4 regions of the Pelosinus fermentans DSM 17108 genome follow, and region 1 is predicted to be linked to each of the others. Evidence: riboswitches for the same ligand, from Rfam matches in the RefSeq annotation. Region 1 holds a riboswitch; each other region holds the start of a gene.

Region 1 (5,104 bases):
ACCAAATGAATATTTGATTGATTACCGGATACGCCGCGCAAAAGAACTATTATCCACTACAGCTTGCTCAGTAGCAGAAATTTCGGCTTGCGTAGGCTATTCTGACCCATATTATTTCAGTAAGCTTTTTAAGAAACGTACGGGCTTTTGCCCCAGTGTACTGCAAAGCTGCTTAAAAGAAAACATCGGCTAAGTATAAAAAACGGCATCACTAAACAAATTTGTCTAGTGATGCCGTTTTTCATTTTCATTTACTTATAACTTAAACTTACTGATGATCTCATTGAGTTCTTCTGCCATTTTTGCTAAGGATTCAGCATTATGATTGATCTCATGCATACTGGCACTTTGTTCTTCGGATGCAGCGGCTACCGTTTGTGCACTTGCTGCAGTTTCTTCTGCAACACCACTAATATTTTGGACATTCCCTACCATTGTTTGGGTTCCCTTTGCTGTTTCCTCAATTGTATGCGTTATTTGTGCAACTACTGTTTTTACCTTATCAAGCTTATCAATAATCACTTCAAACCCTCTTTGAGTGTTGAATGTTACTTGTTTTCCTGCTTCCACCTCATGGTTTCCTTCACTTACATGCAGGACAGCATAATCAATGTCCTCTGTCATTTTTTTAATAATTTCAGCAATGTGGTGTGTTGCATCAGCACTTTGCTCCGCCAGCTTCCGAACCTCTTCTGCAACTACTGCAAAACCTCTTCCTGCTTCACCGGCACGAGCAGCTTCAATAGCAGCATTCAACGCTAATAAGTTGGTTTGACCTGCAATGCCTTGAATGACTGTAACGATTTCCCGAATGTTTTCAGACCCTTTTGCTAAGGAATTTGCCGCCTCTGTAATACTGATCATTGATTTTGCAACAGTATCATTCTGTGTAACGATCTGAGTCAGTAAATTCATCCCTTGGCTTGCTTCTTCAACAGCATTTTGAGTGTTCGCATTCACTTCATAGGCGTTCGAATTCATTTCCTCAGTACTTGCAGAAAGTTCCTGAATCGTAGCGGACATCTCCGTTATATTTGTAGTATTCTGAGCTGACCCACTCGCAACTTCCGCTATGGTATTGGACACAATTTCTGCTGCACGCAGCTGTTCTTCTACTGTTGCACTTAATTCTTGACTAGATGCTGCCAAAGATTCAGAGTTTTGGCGTATTTGTCCCACTAGTGAGCGCAGAGCATTCTTCATTTGGGCCATTGCAGTAACCATATCACCTATTTCATCATTAACAGCAGCATGCTGCTCAGCAGTTGTTAAATCGAAATGACTGATTGCATCCATTTCATTCCGAACACGACGCAAGCGTTTCGCCATATACCTACTGTACCAGTATGCTAAACTACAAACGAACAGTATAACAAGCATACTTAAAATTCCAACCAAATTCTTAGTATCTTTTTGTTCCTGCATAAGTTTAACCGTTGATTGTTTTAAATATTTTTCTTCTAAATCAAAGGTTTTATCAAATTGCAGGTCTATCTGCTGTGATAAATTTCTCCCTTCCGCAAGCAACGTATCGAAGGAAGGACTGTTAGCTTTTCTTGCATCCATAAGCTGTCCCATTTTAAGACTATAGTCATCCATCATCTTTTCTAGTTTAACAGCTTCTGTTTTCACTTCTGGATTTTCCACACCAGATACAAATACTTTTAAGTCTTTTACGCTATCTTCAAATTCTTTTCTGGAATTTTGCTCATAGCTGCTAATCGAGTAGGCCATAAAACCTCGCAATTCAGCAATACCAGTATGCATACCATCCTGTGCCTTCGTGAGTAAGAGCATATTTGCGGAAGTATGTGTAATTAAATTTTCATATGTATCACTTGCTGTCGAATACTGATATGCTGTATATCCAAGCAGTATAAGCAGAAAGGAAATAGAAGTGAGGAACATACCTCCTAATTGTGCAATAATAGGTATTCTACGCATAAAATAACTCCTTTACATTTTAATTGTTGAGACGGCTGCATAAACTCTTTATCGCATCTCCTTCCATAAAAAAAACCAGATTGTTACATGAACTGTAATTCATATAGCAACCTGGCAGACATAGATAAAAATCGTTAGTCCCATAGCTTTGCGTCCTTAACTTTCGCTAAGTTTGCCGATCGTTCAATGGTATTGAATTTATGTATTAATAATTCTCCTCAAACCTCCAAAATCCTCTAAATTAAGACAAATTTTTCATCTTATTATTAAGCTCAACACCGAATTGAAGCAGGCTATAAATCAAGAAAAGAACATACAACTTCACTCATTGTATGTTCTTTCTTAAATGTCTTTTCGTTTTATGGAATACTTTTTCCAGCCTAAGACATCGTAGCCTTAACCCTCTCTTCTTGAGACATATCTGCTAAGTTTTTTACCTCAGTCAAATCCAATCCCAGGGTTTTGGCAATCCGTTTACCATAATCTTCATCGGCTTTGTAGAATAATGCAGTTTGTCGAAGCTGAATTCTTTTTTGAGCCTGCCCTAAATTACCGCATATATTAGAAATTAGGTTGCTTCTGTCAGTATCACTCATGACCCGACGGTATAATTCACCAGCCTGAACAAAATCTACATCTGACAAAACAAATGGATGTCTGTCCACTAAGCCTGTTACATCGATAGCAGGTACTGCATATTGAGCATCAGGTTCTGGACCATCAAAAGAATTAGGATAATAGTTCGGTCCCGCACCACCATTGCCGTCAATATTCATGACACCGTCCCGCTGGTAGTTGTTGGTAAGACCAGCTTTAGATGCATTAATGGGGATCTGATGAAAATTGGCCCCCAGTCGATGTCGCTGTGTGTCAGGATAGCTGAACAACCTTCCCAACAGCATCTTATCTGGTGATACCCCAATACCGGGAACAAAGTTGCCAGGAGCGAATGCTACCTGCTCAACTTCTGCAAAGAAGTTTTCTGGGTTTCGATTTAGCACCATTTTTCCTACTGGAATCAACGGATAATCTGCATGATACCAAACCTTTGTGATATCGAATGGATCGAATTTATAGTTCTTAGCATCGTCTGCCGTCATAATCTGAACATATACTGTCCATGAAGGATATTCTCCTGCTTCGATGCTGTCATAGAGATCTTTAGTTGCCCGATCAGGGTCTGTACCTGCTAATTCAGTAGCTTCTGCATCTGTAAGAGTCTGGAAACCAAGGTCTGCTTTAAAATGCCATTTGAACCAACAGTGTTCGCCGGCCTGATTGTAAAACATATAGGTATGGCTGCTGTGCCCGTCCATATGACGAAAGCTTTTAGGTGTGCCCCGGTCAGAAAACAAAATTGTCACCTGATGAATGGATTCCGGAGTAAGGGATAGAAAATCCCACATCATATCAGGATCTTTTGTATGTTTCGCTGGATGCCTTTTTTGAGTATGTATAAAATCAGGAAACTTGATAGCGTCCCTGATAAAAAAGACCGGAGTATTATTACCTACCATATCATAATTTCCCTCGTCGGTATAAAACTTCACAGCAAATCCACGTGGGTCACGCCGCAGAATCAGCAGATCCCTTTTCACCGCCAACGGTAGAAAAGCGCACGAAAAGATCTGTTTTCTTACCAATTTGCGAAAGGAAGTCAGCCCTGGTAAATTGCGTAATATCATGAGTAACTTCAAAATAACCGTGAGCTCCGGTTCCTTTGGCATGGACTACTCTTTCTGGAATCCTTTCCCTATCGAAATGTGCCAGCTTTTCAATTAGATGAGTATCGGACAAAAGTGTGTAGTGTGAGCTGCCAGTGGTAATGGAGTTTTGATCATCAGCTACAGGAATACCAAAATTTGTTGTTAATTTTTTCTTATTACTATCAACCATTAGCTTCACTCCTCCTCATATAATGTTAAAGAACGACTTATTTAGGGAAGAACCTTCTAACTTTTTCAGCATCAGCCTCCTTTCCTAGCCCAGTTACTTCAATACCTAATTATTGGCACTAAGATTATTTTTCTTAAAATACTTATTCTCCAAACATAACATTATTCCTTTATTTATAATCAATTATTTTTAGCTATTTCGCAGAGTCAAGGGACGGTTCCGAGACTCACTTTGTACGCTGAACCATATTTCTATCTACATCCAATAACTTAGCAATTTGACGAATTGATAGGTTTGATTTTCGTTTCAGTGTGTTAATAAGATCTCGCCGTAAATCTTCCTTCTGGCGATTTTTCAGATCACTACTATTGATATTATGTTTGACTAGAAAATGCATAATCAATTCTTTTGCTTGATTTTCAGTTTGAATCGCTTTCTCTTCTACATTCTCTTCTTGTAAATCTATGAACTTTCCATCATCCTGTATTTTTGAGTAGTCTATAAAAAGCTTCGTTGATTTCTCGATATCATCTGAAAACATTTCGAGTATAAAACGCTTATCGATACTATTGTTTTGATTTTTTGTCTCTGTAAAAATAAAATAGCTACTCCATTTGTATTCTTCTATCTTTTTAACTATCCCTGCTTTGACTGGATTGTTATGTATGTATCTTACTGCCGACAATAGATATGCATCATTTTCAATTCCTTCGCTCTTAAATCGATCTTGAAAGAGATGTCCCGTTCGAACGTATTTTTTATTGAAATAGTAGGCGTAGCTTATATTAATTCTTTTCATAATCCGTCCGATTTCATCGCTACCCTCATTGATTAGGAGATGTACATGATTGTCCATTAAGCAATAAGCATATATAGCAAATTTTCGATCCTTATTTTTTTCACTTAGAATCTCTATAAAACGGTTTTTGTCTTCCTCATCAAGAAAGATATTCTTTCTTGCATTTCCCCGGATCATCACATGATAGATTTTACTTTCACTTAATTGCCTACTTTGTCGTGGCATGCAAATCTCTCCCTCTTTGGTTTTAGGGACATTGTATCACTTATATTTTAAAGAGTCAAAGAACCGTCCCTCCGACTCTTAGCTTAAGAACAAGGATATTGGCGTTAAACATCTAATTAACTTACTATCATAATACGAGGAGGCATACTATGTTGATTTATGCTCACCGTGGTGCCCGGAGTTATGCCCCTGAAAACACTATGTCGGCCTTTCGCCAGGCTATCATCTGTAAAGCAGACG
Region 2 (5,104 bases), 3.2 Mb from region 1:
AGATGATGAGTAGCCTTGAAAGAAATATTTATACTTTAAATTGGGCTATAATAGAGCGAAGTTCCTCAGACATTTTAGCTAACGCTTCACTAGAGGCAGCAATCTCTTCCATTGATGCAGACTGCTCTTGGGCTGAGGCAGAAACAGTCTGGGTATATCCAGTTGTCTCACCATTAATTCTGTCGATTTCTTTAATTGAGGAAACAATTTGCTCACTGCCGCCTGCTACCTGTTGAATTGCAGCAGAAATATCCCGGATTTGATTGGAAACCTGTTCAATTAATTTCAATATCTCCCCGAAAGCCTTGCCTGCAATATGAACTACTTCTGAACCTCGCTTGACTTCATTCGTCCCCTCGGCCATTACGTTAACTGCTTTATCAGTATCACCTTGAATTTCACCAATTAGTACTGCAATATGTTTTGCTGCGTCCTGGGATTGTTCAGCTAGTTTACGAACTTCTTCCGCTACCACCGCGAACCCTCTGCCCTGTTCACCAGCACGTGCTGCCTCGATTGCAGCATTCAATGCAAGGAGATTTGTTTGACCGGCAATTCCAGCAATGGTATCGACAATTTGACCAATCTCTTTTGAACGATTGCCAAGTTTCTCGACTACCTGAGCTGAGTTCATTACTGTTTTCTCAATATTCTCCATCTGTTTTGTAGTATCTTCGATTGCCTTACCGCCATCTTGAGCAGCAAGCGCCGTCTTTTCAGCAGTAGCTGCTACATTTCCAGAGTGAGCAGCTACCTGCTGTATACTAGCAGACATCTTTTCAACAGCATCCTCGGCAACATCTACTGCTTTTATTTGTAGTGTACTGCCTGAAGCTACTTCCGTTATCGTTTCAGCGATTTGATTGGCAGCTACAGAGGATTGTTCTGCACTTGCCGTAAGTTCCTCGGATGATGCTGCTACCAGTTCTGCTGAAGTAGCAATTTGTTGAACCAAACTGCGTATTTTTTTTACCATCGTATCAAAATGGATCTCCATTGCATCTAATTCGTCTTTACCATCGGCACTCTGTGCGGCCGTCATACCTAGAGCAGCTACTTGTAAGGTTAAGTCACCTTCTGCCATTTTTTCAATTGCTTTATTCATTCTTATAATCGGCCTTGTTATTTTCCTTGAAACTAAAATACCAAAACCACAAGCAGCAATAAGAATCAAACCAATTGTAATAAAGGAGGATCTTAGAAAGGGGGCCAATTTCACAAGAATTTCTTCTTCCGGTACATTGATCCCCAAGCTCCAATTCGTTCCAGGAATAGGAGCGAAAGCAATGTACTTCGTAACGCCCTCGTCTGCGTAATTACCAGTTCCGGTTTCCGCATTGACCATTTTATTCATTATATTTTTAAGCTGATCTTTTGCATTAGGATCCTTTAATATATTCGTCTTCATGATTTGGTCTTTATCAGGATGAATGATGGTTAAACCATCGCCCTGAATTACATAGGCATAACCGCTTTGTGCAACCTTAATTTGATTCACACGTGAAATGAGAGCATCAATAGGCACTGTACCGCCAAGAGCCCCTATAACCTGGTTATTCTTTTTGATTGGCGCAACCACAGAAACCACCAATTTACCATCAGCCTTAGAGATAATTGGATCGGTAGTTGTCACTTTACCAGTTGACATGACCTGTTTAAAATATTCACGATCAGCGATATTTGTTCTATCCCCTGATGTATGAATGGATTGCCCCTTTGCATCTACAAGCCAAAACCGTGAATAAATAGGATTTCGCTTGGTCTCTTCTTTTAAATAAGCAAGTGCCCCCTGGGTATCTCCGTTAACAACACTTTGATTCGTTGCCAATATGGAAACCTCAATTTCACGAGTATCTTTCCACGTCCCAATGTCTTCAGCATAGGCATCTGCCCGATGAACAAGATCCTCCTCAACACCTGAAACCAATATGCTTTTTGCATTGTAGAAATTACATACTCCTAGAATGCTTAATGTTATTAATAGTCCAATTACTAAAACAGCTGTAACCTTTACCTGAATACTTTTCTTTATCCATATAAGCAAATTCATAAATAATTCTCCTCCATCCATTTTTCACTTATCATCCAAATTGCCAAATTACTATATGAAACCCGACCTATCCCGCCAAAAAAAATAGCACCCGCCCAAGGCAGGTGCTAATTAACTCATCACGATTCACTTAATTTATGATTCACTAGCAACCTGGCAATCATAGACAACTCGTCTTTAGACCCATAGCTTTGCGTCCCAACCTTTCAATTGGTTTGCCAAAATATTCTTTTCAATATTGTTTATTCTACACCCAATAACCTGTTTCGTCAATGAACGCAGAAATACAGCGTTGGGACACAGGGACAGGTTCCGTGTCCCAAAATAATTAACCCAATCTTTAGCTCATCATTACTAGGTATAAATTGATTGCCTTCTGTGCTGGCAATCATGATTGATTTGCCATTACTTTACTTGCCAAACCGCTGAGATAAAACTTTAGGCTAGAAAGACATTCTTACTACATAAAGGCTTACTATCCTCTGGCATCGACTTTAGCAATATCATAATAAGAACTTGCAGCATAATTTTCTTCAGCTTGTATTCTTTCTTGTAATTTATTATCAGGAAGCGCCGTCTTTGCTGTCAGTTGATACCCCATCAATGTTTGATCATTATTCATAAGTCCATGAATATTCTTATCATCCACCGCTTCCGTTTTTGACGCATCTTTGTCTTCGTCCTTATTTTTAGCAACCCTGCCTATCAAAATCTTGAAGTCTTCTCCTATAACTACATAAGTGCATTCATAGTCTCCTTCTTGTTGCGTAACGTATTGCCTTTTACCCTGATTACTATTCACCTCGCTCTTATCACTTTGCTCCAGACTAGACTTCCTTTGTGGCGAAAAAGAAACCCCAGTTATACCCAAACTCATAACGAATCACCATTCCCTTTATCAAATTTATTTAAAAAGCAAACAATCAATGCTTCGCTATTTTTACTGACCTGATAGCGTAAAAACAATCATCACGTAGAATGACTTGACACCTTCTATTATTATTATCGTATAAAGTGTGTACTATCTTTACTTCTTTGTAAATTTTTGCAGAAGCGATGATGACGGTTCTCTTGCTTCTCATAATTAAATTACGCCTTAAAAGTAGGAGAAGCGACGGAACCGTCCCCCATGCTTCGCAATCACCCTCCTTCTGGCGCTGGTTGCCGCCTGAAGAAGCAGTGAGTCCAGCTAACTAAGGTCAATGACTTTAGTTAGCTGGACTCACTGCTTTTGTTACTTTCATTGTCTACGATTTGCATAAAAGATGGGATATACCGATGGAATTAGTCGTTCCCTTGAGAAGTTTATTACATCGTCATAACAACGTGATGGGGCTGCCCGTCATCGCCCATTATAACGTAAGGACCATCCTTCATATCTCGCTCCGTAAGTACAACTTCCTGTCCATCAATTTGTAAAGCAATCCCACCAACGGACTTATGGGACGGATTTTCAACAGTAATATGGTAGGAGCTATTACCAAAACGGTAGCTGACGGAAAACCCTGGCCATTCGCAAGGAATACACGGGCAAATGTACAGGCGGTCACCACGGCGACGAAGGCCGAGAATCGATTCAACTCCCGCCTGATACATCCATCCGGCAGCACCAGTGTACCACGTCCAGCCGGCGCGCCCCCGGTGCGGCTCCGCTGTATAAACGTCCGCCGCAATGGCGTAGGGTTCGCCCGCATACTGCCGTACTTCATTAGGTGTGCGTGTGTGATTGAGAGGATTTAACATTTGGAATAATTCTAAAGCCTTATCTCCGTTGCCAAGCCCGCACCAGGCGATAATACTCCAGATAACGCCATGAGTATACTGGGCTCCGTTCTCCCGGATACCGGGCGGGTAGCCCTGAATATAGCCGGGGCTCGGATCTGTGCTGTCAAAAGCCGGTGTTAAAAGACGCACAACCGAAAGATCCCGGTCCACCAGTTCACGGTCGAATGACTGCATTGCCTGCAGTGCCTTTTCTTGTGGCGCCGCCCCTGAAATAACCGACCATGACTGGGCGATGGCGTCAATACGGCACTCCTCGTTATAGATAGAACCCAGCCATTGTCCGGCGTCAGTGAAAGCCCGCCGGTACCACTGTCCGTCCCAGGCATGCTGATCAAGAGAGGCTGTCAATTGCCTGCATATGTCCAGGCAGCGTTCTGCCTGCTCTACAGCACCGCGCTGCCGGCATAAATCCGCAAACCGATTTAGCACGTCACAGAGAAACCAACCAAGCCATACGCTCTCACCGCGGCCTTCAGCGCCGACATGACTCATACCGTCGTTCCAGTCGCCGATCCCGATCAGCGGCAGCCCGTGCTCGCCAAAGCGCTGCACAGCCCTGTCAATGGCACGTAAGCAATGTTCAAAAATCGTGCCGTTTTGAGCAGAAATTTGGGTCGGCTCATATCGTTCATGTTCACCCGCCGATAAAGGTTCACTATACAGAAAGGGTACCACCTCTTCCAGTATACCGCGGTCTCCTGTATGCTCGACATACCGTGCGACTGCATAGGGCAACCACATTAAATCATCGGAGAAACGTGTGCGAATGCCGCGCTGCGTCTCTTCATGCCACCAGTGCTGCACGTCGCCCTCCTCATATTGATGCGCGGCATGCAGCAAAATCTGCGCTCGCGTTAAATCGGGGCGGGAATGCAAAAGTGCCAGAGAATCCTGCAATTGATCGCGAAAGCCGTATGCGCCTCCCGCTTGGTAAAAGGCGGAACGTGCCCACATTCTGCAGCCAAGAGCCTGGTACAAGAGCCAGCCGTTTACTAGTAAATCCATCTCCGGACAGGGCGTGGAAACCGAGATTTGTTCTAAAACACCATCCCAGAATTCATGTATATGTTCTAAGGATTGATCGCAAACTTGGGATTGGTTGTACTTTTTAGCCAGCTTCACGGCGGCGTCCCGGGAATGTTCCGCACCGAGCAGGATGTAGATCATCTGCTCGGCCCCAGGCTCCAGTATAAGCTTGTTCTGTACCGCGCCGCACGTATCATAAAGCGGTCCTGTTTGGCCTGAAAGACTCTCCCGGTTCATAGCTGC
Region 3 (5,104 bases), 1.1 Mb from region 1:
GCTGTGCAGGTGATAACTCATCATCAAAAATAATGAGATTTACATTCTTTTCCTGACGCAGCAAACTAATCTCCTGCACTTTTCCACGTCCAATAAATAAAGCTGAATCTGGTCGATCCCTCTTTTGCCACGTCATACCTAATACTTCCGCACCAGCTGTCTCTGCTAATTGAGCCAATTCCTTTAATGAGTCAGTAATTCGCCACTTTCCTTGCCTCTCCACCCCAACCAATAGAGCTCTTTCAGGTTCTGCAATAGCACTCGTTTTAGTATTTAAATCGAGTTGGCGCTCAATTTGTGCAGTTAAATATGTAATATCCAACTCTATAAATTCATCAATGGACAAAGGACCAATCATTTGAGTATTAAATTGATCATTTTCAATATTGGTAATAATACCAAAGCTTGCTTGTATCATCTCATCCTTGCGTCCCAGTGCAGCCATTAGATCAAAACGCATTTCCTTTAATGAAGCTATATCCACCCCACTAAGTTCTGTCTCGCCACTAGGGTGAGTATGAATACAACGAATACCACTTAATCGATTGACAGAACGCCGACCATCAACTTCCGGCAATATTACGGTATAGACATCGCCAACTGCTACACAAGTAACTTGTCCTTTTCTGGTAATATATACAACAAGTTCGCGATTTAGGTCATCTGTCAAATCGATCAATTTTTGTGCTAATTCATTTGTTATGACTTGCCCAAAAGGAATAGTAAATTCATATAATTCTTCCAGCCTATTAATAATACTTTTTCGTATACCATTGACATCTCCATATATAGTTGTCAATTATTTCACGCTCCTTCGATCCTATTCCATTTTGCTAGCTCGATTAAGATAACAAATCGTCTAGTAATATACTTTTTTCAGGGCCACTACTGATTATACTACATATTACCACAGACAAATAGGAAAAGGTATCTTTCCTAGCTTTCTTATTATTAATAGCTCCTTTTGTTGTTATGCACAAAATATAATAAAAAGTAATGCCTTCCGCTTGCTAAACAGAAAGTATTACTTTTTATTCATTACTTGGTTAACTGATTCGATAACATTTTAGTACCAATACGCACTATTCTATCCTCCGCCTTAAATTCATCATAAGCCAAATGTTCTCGTTTAACTTCTTGTCCATTAGCAAATGCAATCCTATAAGTCGTAATCTGAAAGCCTTTCTCTCCTGCGTACTCTACTACTTGGCTTCCTAATTCAAGAGTGGGATCTTGCTTAATAATCGTATTAGGTTCTAATACTTTTTTATTCGTACCGATAATCCGTATATCTGAAAGAGTAGGATTATTTTTTCCGAAAATTTGAACGATAATCTCCCTGTCTAGAATCTCTGTCGTAATATAAATATTAGAATCTGTTGTATTTTTAAATTTAAAATCCAAAAGGTTATCAGCAACAGCAGCATCTTGCCCTAAAGGGACATAGGCTGGCGGGCGAAAATGTGATGTTCGTTCTTCAATACTCATATTCGCCAATAACACTGCGTTATATAAAGTACTACTTACTTGGCATACACCTCCACCCCAATCCAAAACTAGTTTACCATCAATGAGAACGGGAGCTTCCTTGTAACCATTCTCCGATAGACGTTCCCCTACATTATTATTAAAAGAAAAAACGTCATTGGGACGAACTAAAATGTGATTCACATTCTTGGCAGCAAGGCTAATATTTTTAGAACGGTTTTCATTATCAGGATCAAACTCTGTGGTATATATAGAAAGTAAACTATCAACTTCAGCTAAATCCTTCGATAAAATTTTAGGAGTTATTTCATTAACCGTTAATTCAAGAGTAAAAGGAATACGAGTATGTATAATAGCATTTAAATCAAGCCAGTTTTTTTCTAAATCAACTTTATGACCATTTTTTTCAGGCTGAATATTAACATTCGAATTTTGATATATCAGTAAAGCATCTTCGGGGTTACTATTGATAGAATCTGCAATTGTATTAAGAATTGCTTCTAACTTAACATGATTATAATGTAAAGACAACGGAATCGTATATCCATAATTTACAGCTATAATTTTTTCTTGTAAACGTTTAGCTATATTGCCAAGACGACCGATATTATAAGCTTGCTGCGCAAGATCATCTGCATTGATTTCTAGATCAATGTCATTTGCATAAATCGGCCATTTTTGCGTCTTATACGTTAAATAACTTGGTGAATTAGCTGTTTGATTTTTGATATTTATAATAATTTCACTTTTTGCTTCATCAATTGATAATCCCCCCACAGGAATATCGCCGATGAAAACACCTTCATAGATACTATCACTGACATCAAACGCAGTAGTGGTGGCAATGAATCCAGTTAAGCTAAATAATATAATAATGCTAAGAAAAAGCATTATATTTTTAGCACGTTGATTTATTGTAATTTTCATAGTTAGTAACTCCATTCCAATTATTCGATTAGCTAGCAAGAGAGCAAATCCCCGCCAATAGCGGGGATTTGTTCGTAACATGATAATAAAACCACCATAATTGGAGAGATATTGATTTTTATTTTATTGGATATTCATTGTTAATTCTACAAAACTACCTGTTAATTTTGCTTTTTGCAAAACTTCCTCAGTAATTTCACCACCTTCTTCTATAATTAACAAGCCATTATCAGTTTCAATACGGCGACTAGCTTTTTTACCAAGTAAGTATTTACGATTTTTTTCGTCAAACTTTCTAGCAGAATCATCACTAGCAGCTACCTTTGCATCATCTGGTTCTTTAACTTGAATAACAGGTGGTTTTACTTCAGAAACTGCAGAAGTGCTTACTGTGGATATTGCAATATTAGTAGCTGCTGAACTTTCTGCTACCGTTTCATGATCATCTGAAACAAAAAGTACATCTTTACCAAAAGTTAAAATTTGCTTTGCCTCAATGCTCGTAATTCCACCATTAAGATCTTCTATTTCACAAGATACAATTTTTCCTGAATTATCAACAAAAAACTCCGTAACTTTACCTTGGATTCGACCATTTTTAGTCAGCACTTTAGTACCAATAATTTTTAGATCAGCCACAATTAACTTCTCAACTTCCGGTGCATCTGTTAACGTTAATATTGCATCACTATTCTCTATTGTTATTGCATATTCTCCTAATCCAGTAGCAGCTGCCAAAGGCAAAAATTTGGCTCCCCAATACCATTTGGAATCATCAATTAGTATCGTTACAGATCCATCTACCGGATTAATAAGAAGACTTTTAACTGTTCCAAGCTCTGTACCTTCAACGATGCTAATAACTGGCAATCCAATAATTTCAACACTTTTTTTCATGAATAGCGCTCCTTATTTATCATTTAATATCCTCTTATCATTCATCGAAGCAGTTAGTCAAATTCTTAACCTTATTTATAGCACTTTTCCCACTTCGCCAAGAGCATTTTACCTCTGCATTAGTAATTAATCTAAAATTCCTGCTTTATTAACTATAAGTTACTAATCTAGTCATTAATTTAGAAAACTATATAAAAAATAGCACCTACCTATAATGCACTGTGCTAATTACAATTCTTCATTGAATCGGCAACTTGGCAATCATAGGATATAAAGTCCCTTAGACCCATAGCTTTGCGTCCCCACCTTTGGATGAGTTTGCTAAATATTTATTTGTTTAATTCTATGTAAGTATGAAATATAACATTAACGGAAATTCATCATTTATTTTTATCCATCCTAATTGTGCTATTTAGAAATTTCACGTAGAATTTCGCCACTCGCGAAATTCAGAATCAATTTCTTTTAATACAGTCCCCGGAATATTTTTAAAAGAGATATCCCCTAAGCGATTCTGGATTAAAATATTCTTTATTATACGTAAATAGGCAATTGTTTTAATGAATTCCAAATCAAACATAGTATTTTTTTGTACTCCTGGAAGCTTTCTGCCCTCACAAAAAACGTGAATTGCTTCATTATATTGACCACTATTTTTTAATATAGTGCCAATTTCCATTACTAAAAATGGTGCTGCTTCACTATCAGGATATAACATCAAAGCTTGGCGAAAAACCTTAAGGGCTTGGATAAAATTGCGCTGTTCTTTATATATAAACGCAGAATCAATTAAACCATCTAAATCCTTTGAAGAAGAGTCAAACACATTAATGGGTACCTGTAATTCATCTTCAACTTGTACCATCTCACTATTCTCCTCATTCCGATTTTCATCTTTCAGCTCATAGACCTCTTCTTCACTCTTGTCAATTTGTTTCTCTGTGGAAATAGGATCTAGCTGATCTACTGTAACTGCTAGATCAACAGATAACACTTCAGTTTCCAATGCCATTACATTATTAGCATCATCTTCCTTTAGCATCACAGACTTTTCTTTTGACTCAGATTCAATATCAGTCTTATTTGTCACACTTCTTACCGAAGAGCTAGCTATAATAGGTATTGGTACAGCTGCAGCTATTATGATTTCTGGCTTTTTCCATAACAATCCATATTCTGAAGGTTCAGTATCCTTTGTTATATCTTTTGTTTCAGACTCTCCTTTATTTTCTTCAGAATACAATTTAATTTTTTCATTATACTGTGCAATGCTAACTGCAAAGACAATTGTAGTGATCGTTAATATGCCCACAGTTCCTACTACACCAACAAATCCAATAATAATACGTGGCAGAATAATATTGACTAAAAGCGCACAACACACACATAAAATAAGAGGTTTTACATTTAGTCGAATATTTAATAGCTTATTCGTTAACACGTATATAAGATATGCCGAAATGACTATGGATAATGACGTAATTATGATATATTGCATCAAACCCCACCATAATAAATTATTTAAATATTAAACATTCTAATTGTGAATATTTTGTAGAATAATGTGATATGTCCTTATATTATATACTCACCTAATAAATTCCTCTTTTTACTATCAATAATTACTAAGAAATTCAAATACGTCGACCTTTTTGTCCATTTATTTTGTGAATAATACGTTTCTTTTTAGGTTCATGACATAAGATACAATAGCCTTTTTCTAATGATTGTTGTCTTAATAATAAAGGAACGTTTACTAAACTTTGGTGATTGACAGATATCATTCCATCGC
Region 4 (5,104 bases), 2.3 Mb from region 1:
ATCAGCCATTACTCATATTGCCAACAATGCCAATCAGATATCTGCAAAATCAGAGGAAACGGCTCAGGTGGCAAGTGATGGTGGAGAGGCAGTGAACCTGGCAACGAAACAAATGCAGATCATTGAAGAGTCCGTTGCCCAATCCGCACAAGTCGTACAGCAATTAGGGATAAGTTCGCAGCAGATTGGTGAAATTGTCGATGTCATCAGCGGCATTGCCGGGCAGACCAACTTATTGGCGCTTAATGCTGCTATAGAGGCAGCCAGAGCTGGCGAGCAAGGACGAGGTTTTGCAGTGGTAGCTGATGAAGTACGAAAGCTAGCTGAGCAGTCCCAAGAAGCAGCGCAAAGAATCGCTGTCATTATCCGTGACATCCAAGCAGAGACTGGTAAAGCAGTAGCAGCCATGAATCAGGGAACGATTGAAGCCTCCAAAGGCACAGAGATTATTACGAGTGCTGGTGAACGATTTCATGCTATTACTACAATGATTGAACAGTTAAATGGTCAGATCCAGGATATTGGTACAGCTGCTGAGAAACTTTCCATTTCCAGCGGTGATGTTGTTTCTTCTGTAGATAGTGTGAAAAGCATAGCAGGTAATACAGCAGGAGATACCCAGACTATTTCGGCGGCAACAGAAGAACAATCTGCTTCTATGGAGGAAATTGCATCTTCCAGCCAAGCCTTAGCTAGTATGGCAAACGAATTGCAAGTTGTTGTTTCTCAATTTCGCCTATAAGTAAAAATTGGAGAATGACTTCTTAAATAAGGTTTTATCCTAGCTAGGTACCTTTCTCGTGAGGAATAGGTGCCTAGTTTTTCTTATAGTCTAAAAGTATAATTTGCTTCAAGGGACAACGTTAAACACAGAGACTGTGTTTCAAAATGGCTATGTTTTAAAGGGGGCGTCAGTCTTTTTCTTATTGCTTAGTCCGGTTTGCAGGAAAATATGTAGGTAGTAGTCGAATTTCTTAGATTAGGATTGTAAGAGTGTGATTCTAATTAATAGTGGAAGCATAAATTGCCTCTCAGGATAACATTATGCTTCTATTCATGTACGGCTATCACATTATATTTTTTATAACAAGGAGATCTTAAATGAAATTAAGACGCATTTTTCCCAGCTATATTTTAGTCGCTTTCATAGCCTGTTTACTTTTTGGTACCCTGCCCGTTCTAGGGGCAGGAAGTAATGCGGAATCCATTGAGTATGTAAATGGTGTAGTATTGACTATACAATCTTTGGATGTCACACCCAATAAAAAAGTAGGTATCAGCAGTAAAAGTTTAGTTACAGTCCTGCTCACGTCAGGAGCGGAGTCAGGTAAACAAGTACAAAGCATTAATTATATTACGAATCAGCCTTTATTTGACATCATTCCCAGCCCTGGCGATAAAATTATTCTTGCTGTAAGTGAAGTGCAGAATGAAAAACAGTATCATATTGCTGATTATAATCGTCTTTTTCCTACGTATGTCCTGGTTGGCCTCTTTGTTTTATCTTTATTAATTCTAGGGAAGACTATAGGTATCAAAACAATTTTTGTTATTTGTTTTTCGGTGGTCGTTATTCTTAAAGGTATGGTTCCTTTAATCCTAAATTATCATTGGAATTTTATCATTGCTACGATGCTTGTTTGTGCAGTGATTACAGCCATTACTCAAATTACCATTAGCGGCTGGAATGCAAAGACCTGGGGTGCTATTTTAGGAACCGTTGGCGGCGTACTTATCGCTGGTGTATTGGCTGCTATTTCGATTTCCTGGATGCATCTGACTGGGCTGGATAGTGAAGAAGCAATGATGCTAAAGGTGACGACTCTCACCTTTATGAACTTTCAAGAGGTACTATTTGCAGGCATTATTCTAGGATCATTAGGTGCTGTTATGGATGTTACCATATCCATTGCGTCGACTCAATACGAGATCAAGCAGTCTTGTCCTCATTATGGTTTTGCTGAAATATTCAACTCTGGTATCAATGTTGGGCGTGATGTTATGGGAACGATGGCAAATACCTTGATTTTGGCTTATACTGGCAGCTCCTTGCCTCTGATATTTTTGATTGCATCACAAGATAGTGTATCATTCATGCGAATTATGAATTTGAACATTGTCGCAACAGAGATCACAAGAGCCCTCACGGGAAGCATAGGGCTTATTTGCTCCATACCCCTAACAGCGATTATTACAGCATTTCTTTTGAGTCGAAAGTCGTGATATATACCCTTAATGCTAACAATCATGGGAGATGTTGACAGTTTATGTAATATAATGTAATATTGAGTAGAAAAATATATTGTGGCAAACTTATCAAAAGATAAGGACGCAAAGCCGTGGGTCTAAGGGAAGATATCCTATGATTGCCAGGTTGCCGATTCAATGTAGAATTGTAATTAGCACCAGTGCGTCTTGGCCTGGTGTTATATTTTTACATTTGTATTATTTTAGGAGGTTGGCGTGAAGCTAAAGGTTAAAGGGAAAATACTTGCAATTATCTTAATAATATCAATGGCAACACTTTTAGTTGGTTCTATCGGATATTATTATACCAACACGATGAGTAATGAAATGAAAATTATGTATAGTGAAAATCTGTTGTCGATTAAAAGGTTAAATGAAACGCGACATAATTTTAGAGCCGTCCATGGAATGATCCTGGAAATGATTTTTGGCAATCTCGATAAAGCAAGAGAAGATGCCTTGGTCACGCAGATGAAATCCTTATCGGCAGAAACAGACCAAACATTAAAGGCATATGAAAGTCAAAATTTGGGGTCCTTCGAACGAGAAAAGCTAGTAGTGCTAAAAGAAGCAATCGGTCAATATCGAACAGAGCGTCAAAAAGCTATCGAATTATCTCAGCAAGGGCGCAAGCAGGAAGCATATGTTTACTTCACCCAGCAGGCAGCCAGTAAATTGGAAATTGTCAATTCGACTCTTAAGGAGTTAGCTGACTTCATGTCAGATAAAAGTGAAAAGGCGAATAGTAAGGGGCAAGAGTATGCTGGATTTGCGGGAATCGTTATTTTCACATTAACAGGATTTTTTGTTCTACTCTGCTTGTTCTTAGGCTGGCGATTATCCAATGCAATTGCCAGAAGGTTAAAATCTGTTTGTATGTTTCTAAATGAGATCGAAAAAGGAAATCTTGGTGTAGAGAATATTAATGTGGTAGACCAGGATGAAATTGGTGATATTGGGGTTGGGTTAAATAGCATGGCTGGCAGCTTGCAGCGTTTGGTGCGCCAGGTCGCATCTTCATCTGAGCAAGTTGCTGCCTCGTCAGAAGAGCTGACAGCAAGCGCAGAGCAATCGGCTCAAGCTACGAATCAAGTAGCAGCGACGATTAGTGAAGTAGCACAGGGAGCTGAGCAGCAGGCAAGTGCAGTGAATGTTACGACTGTTGTAGTGCAGCAGCTTTCTGCAGGCATTGAGAAAGTTGCTGAGAATTCAGCAATCATAAGCGGCGTATCCGATCAAACCTCTAAAGCTACCCAAGATGGTACACAAGCCGTAAATGCGGCAATTAGTCAGATGGAAATCGTAGAGAAAACGGTGACTAAGTCAGCTCAAGTGGTGACGAGACTGGGAGAACGATCCAAAGAAATTGGACAGATTGTCGATACGATATCGGGAATTTCTGCTCAGACTAATCTTCTAGCGCTAAATGCTGCTATAGAAGCTGCACGGGCAGGTGAACATGGCAGGGGCTTTGCTGTTGTTGCTGAGGAAGTTCGTAAGTTGGCAGAGCAGTCCCAAGAAGCCGCCAAGAAAATTGCCGATTTAATTACGGAAACCCAGTCGGATACCGAAGAAGCAGTGGTTGCGATGAAGGAAGGCAGCCATGAGGTTAATGTAGGAGCACAAGTGGTTAATACCGCAGGGCAAGCTTTTAGGGATATATCAGCACTCATTGACCAATTAGCGATGCATATAAAAGAGACTTCAACTTCTATTGAAGAGATGGCTTCTGGCAGTAAACAGATTGTGGAATCGGTACATGACATTGATACGATTAGTCAAGAAACGGTTGGCAGGACACAAATCGTGTCTGCCGCCACCGAAGAGCAGTCGGCATCTATGGAAGAAATTGCTGCGTCCAGCCAAGCATTAGCTAAAATGGCAGAAGAACTTCAAGGGATTGTTAGACAATTTAGAATGTAGAAAATCTACCTGAATAGAAAACCTTTCTATAATACATAAAAAAACCCTACAGAGGAGACTTTTTTAGTGTCTCCTCTGTAGGGGATATTTTATATTAGAAAGGTTTTTATTATTTACTCATGGACACTTGTGATTTGCATGGTAAAGCATGATTCCCTTGATTTTTTGATCAAATCTCTTTAAAGTAGAAGGCAAGATAAATCATAATAAGATCTAGCGGATTAAAGCGAATCATTATATAGTAGTAAGACAGCTGCGAGTATAGAGCCGAGGATAATTTTAAAAATAAGGTGAGGTCAAATGAAAGTATTAATCATTGATGATGAAAAAAGCATTCGCACCATCCTTTCAGAAATGGTACAGCAATGGGGATATGAAGTGATCCTTGCTGCTGATGGTGAAAGTGGATGGAAGATATTCCAGATTATTAATGAGCCTGTTATTGTGCTCTTAGACTGGATTATGCCCGGTATAGATGGAGTGGAGCTATGTAAGAGGATAAAACAAGGCACAAAAACGTCCCATACGTATGTCATTATGCTGACAGCAAGAAAAAGCGATATAGAAGATATGGTTATTGGCTTTGATGCCGGAGCAGATGATTTTTTGACTAAGCCAATTGATCCAAGAGAACTGAGTTGCCGATTATCCGTTGGCAGCCGTATTTTAAGTTATCAATATGAATTAGAGCAACGCAATGCCACCTTATACGAGACTACACGAGTGATGGAAAATATTATGCGGGAGTTACAGACTGTAAATGGAAAGTTAAAAGATCTTTCTATGGAAGATGAAGTTACAGGTATTGCCAATAGACGATGTTTGGAAAACTATTTGGCTAAAGAGTGGTGGCACGCATTGCGAGAGAAAAAAATAATGACGTTTATCATGATTGATGTAGACTATTTCAAGCTTTATAATGATACCTATGGAC

The links. Region 1 has a riboswitch for cyclic di-GMP ahead of FR7_RS17045 (methyl-accepting chemotaxis protein). Riboswitches for the same ligand answer to the same signal wherever they lie in the genome.
Region 2: linked by a shared signal. The riboswitch ahead of FR7_RS02010 (methyl-accepting chemotaxis protein) and the one ahead of FR7_RS17045 (methyl-accepting chemotaxis protein) in region 1 are both predicted to bind cyclic di-GMP.
Region 3: linked by a shared signal. The riboswitch ahead of FR7_RS11715 (PRC-barrel domain-containing protein) and the one ahead of FR7_RS17045 (methyl-accepting chemotaxis protein) in region 1 are both predicted to bind cyclic di-GMP.
Region 4: linked by a shared signal. The riboswitch ahead of FR7_RS05870 (methyl-accepting chemotaxis protein) and the one ahead of FR7_RS17045 (methyl-accepting chemotaxis protein) in region 1 are both predicted to bind cyclic di-GMP.

What each region holds. Positions count from the first base shown of each region.
Region 1 covers NZ_AKVN02000001.1:3,671,929-3,677,032, forward strand. The annotation lists gene FR7_RS17040 (helix-turn-helix domain-containing protein) at 1-193, shown strand, start outside; gene FR7_RS17045 (methyl-accepting chemotaxis protein) at 256-1,944, opposite strand; cyclic di-GMP riboswitch class I at 2,047-2,131, opposite strand; gene FR7_RS17050 (catalase) at 2,325-3,494, opposite strand; gene FR7_RS24560 (catalase) at 3,511-3,840, opposite strand; gene FR7_RS17060 (REP-associated tyrosine transposase) at 4,067-4,864, opposite strand; gene FR7_RS24485 (glycerophosphodiester phosphodiesterase family protein) at 5,014-5,104, shown strand, end outside.
Region 2 covers NZ_AKVN02000001.1:432,803-437,906, reverse strand. The annotation lists gene FR7_RS02010 (methyl-accepting chemotaxis protein) at 29-2,050, opposite strand; cyclic di-GMP riboswitch class I at 2,195-2,280, opposite strand; gene FR7_RS02005 (hypothetical protein) at 2,526-2,927, opposite strand; gene FR7_RS02000 (glycoside hydrolase family 94 protein) at 3,359-5,104, opposite strand, start outside.
Region 3 covers NZ_AKVN02000001.1:2,543,278-2,548,381, reverse strand. The annotation lists gene hflX (GTPase HflX) at 1-799, opposite strand, end outside; gene FR7_RS11720 (VanW family protein) at 1,039-2,415, opposite strand; gene FR7_RS11715 (PRC-barrel domain-containing protein) at 2,539-3,312, opposite strand; cyclic di-GMP riboswitch class I at 3,558-3,645, opposite strand; gene FR7_RS11710 (tetratricopeptide repeat protein) at 3,734-4,753, opposite strand; gene FR7_RS11705 (hypothetical protein) at 4,947-5,104, opposite strand, start outside.
Region 4 covers NZ_AKVN02000001.1:1,328,983-1,334,086, forward strand. The annotation lists gene FR7_RS05860 (methyl-accepting chemotaxis protein) at 1-742, shown strand, start outside; gene FR7_RS05865 (YibE/F family protein) at 1,102-2,223, shown strand; cyclic di-GMP riboswitch class I at 2,297-2,382, shown strand; gene FR7_RS05870 (methyl-accepting chemotaxis protein) at 2,464-4,170, shown strand; gene FR7_RS05875 (GGDEF domain-containing response regulator) at 4,471-5,104, shown strand, end outside.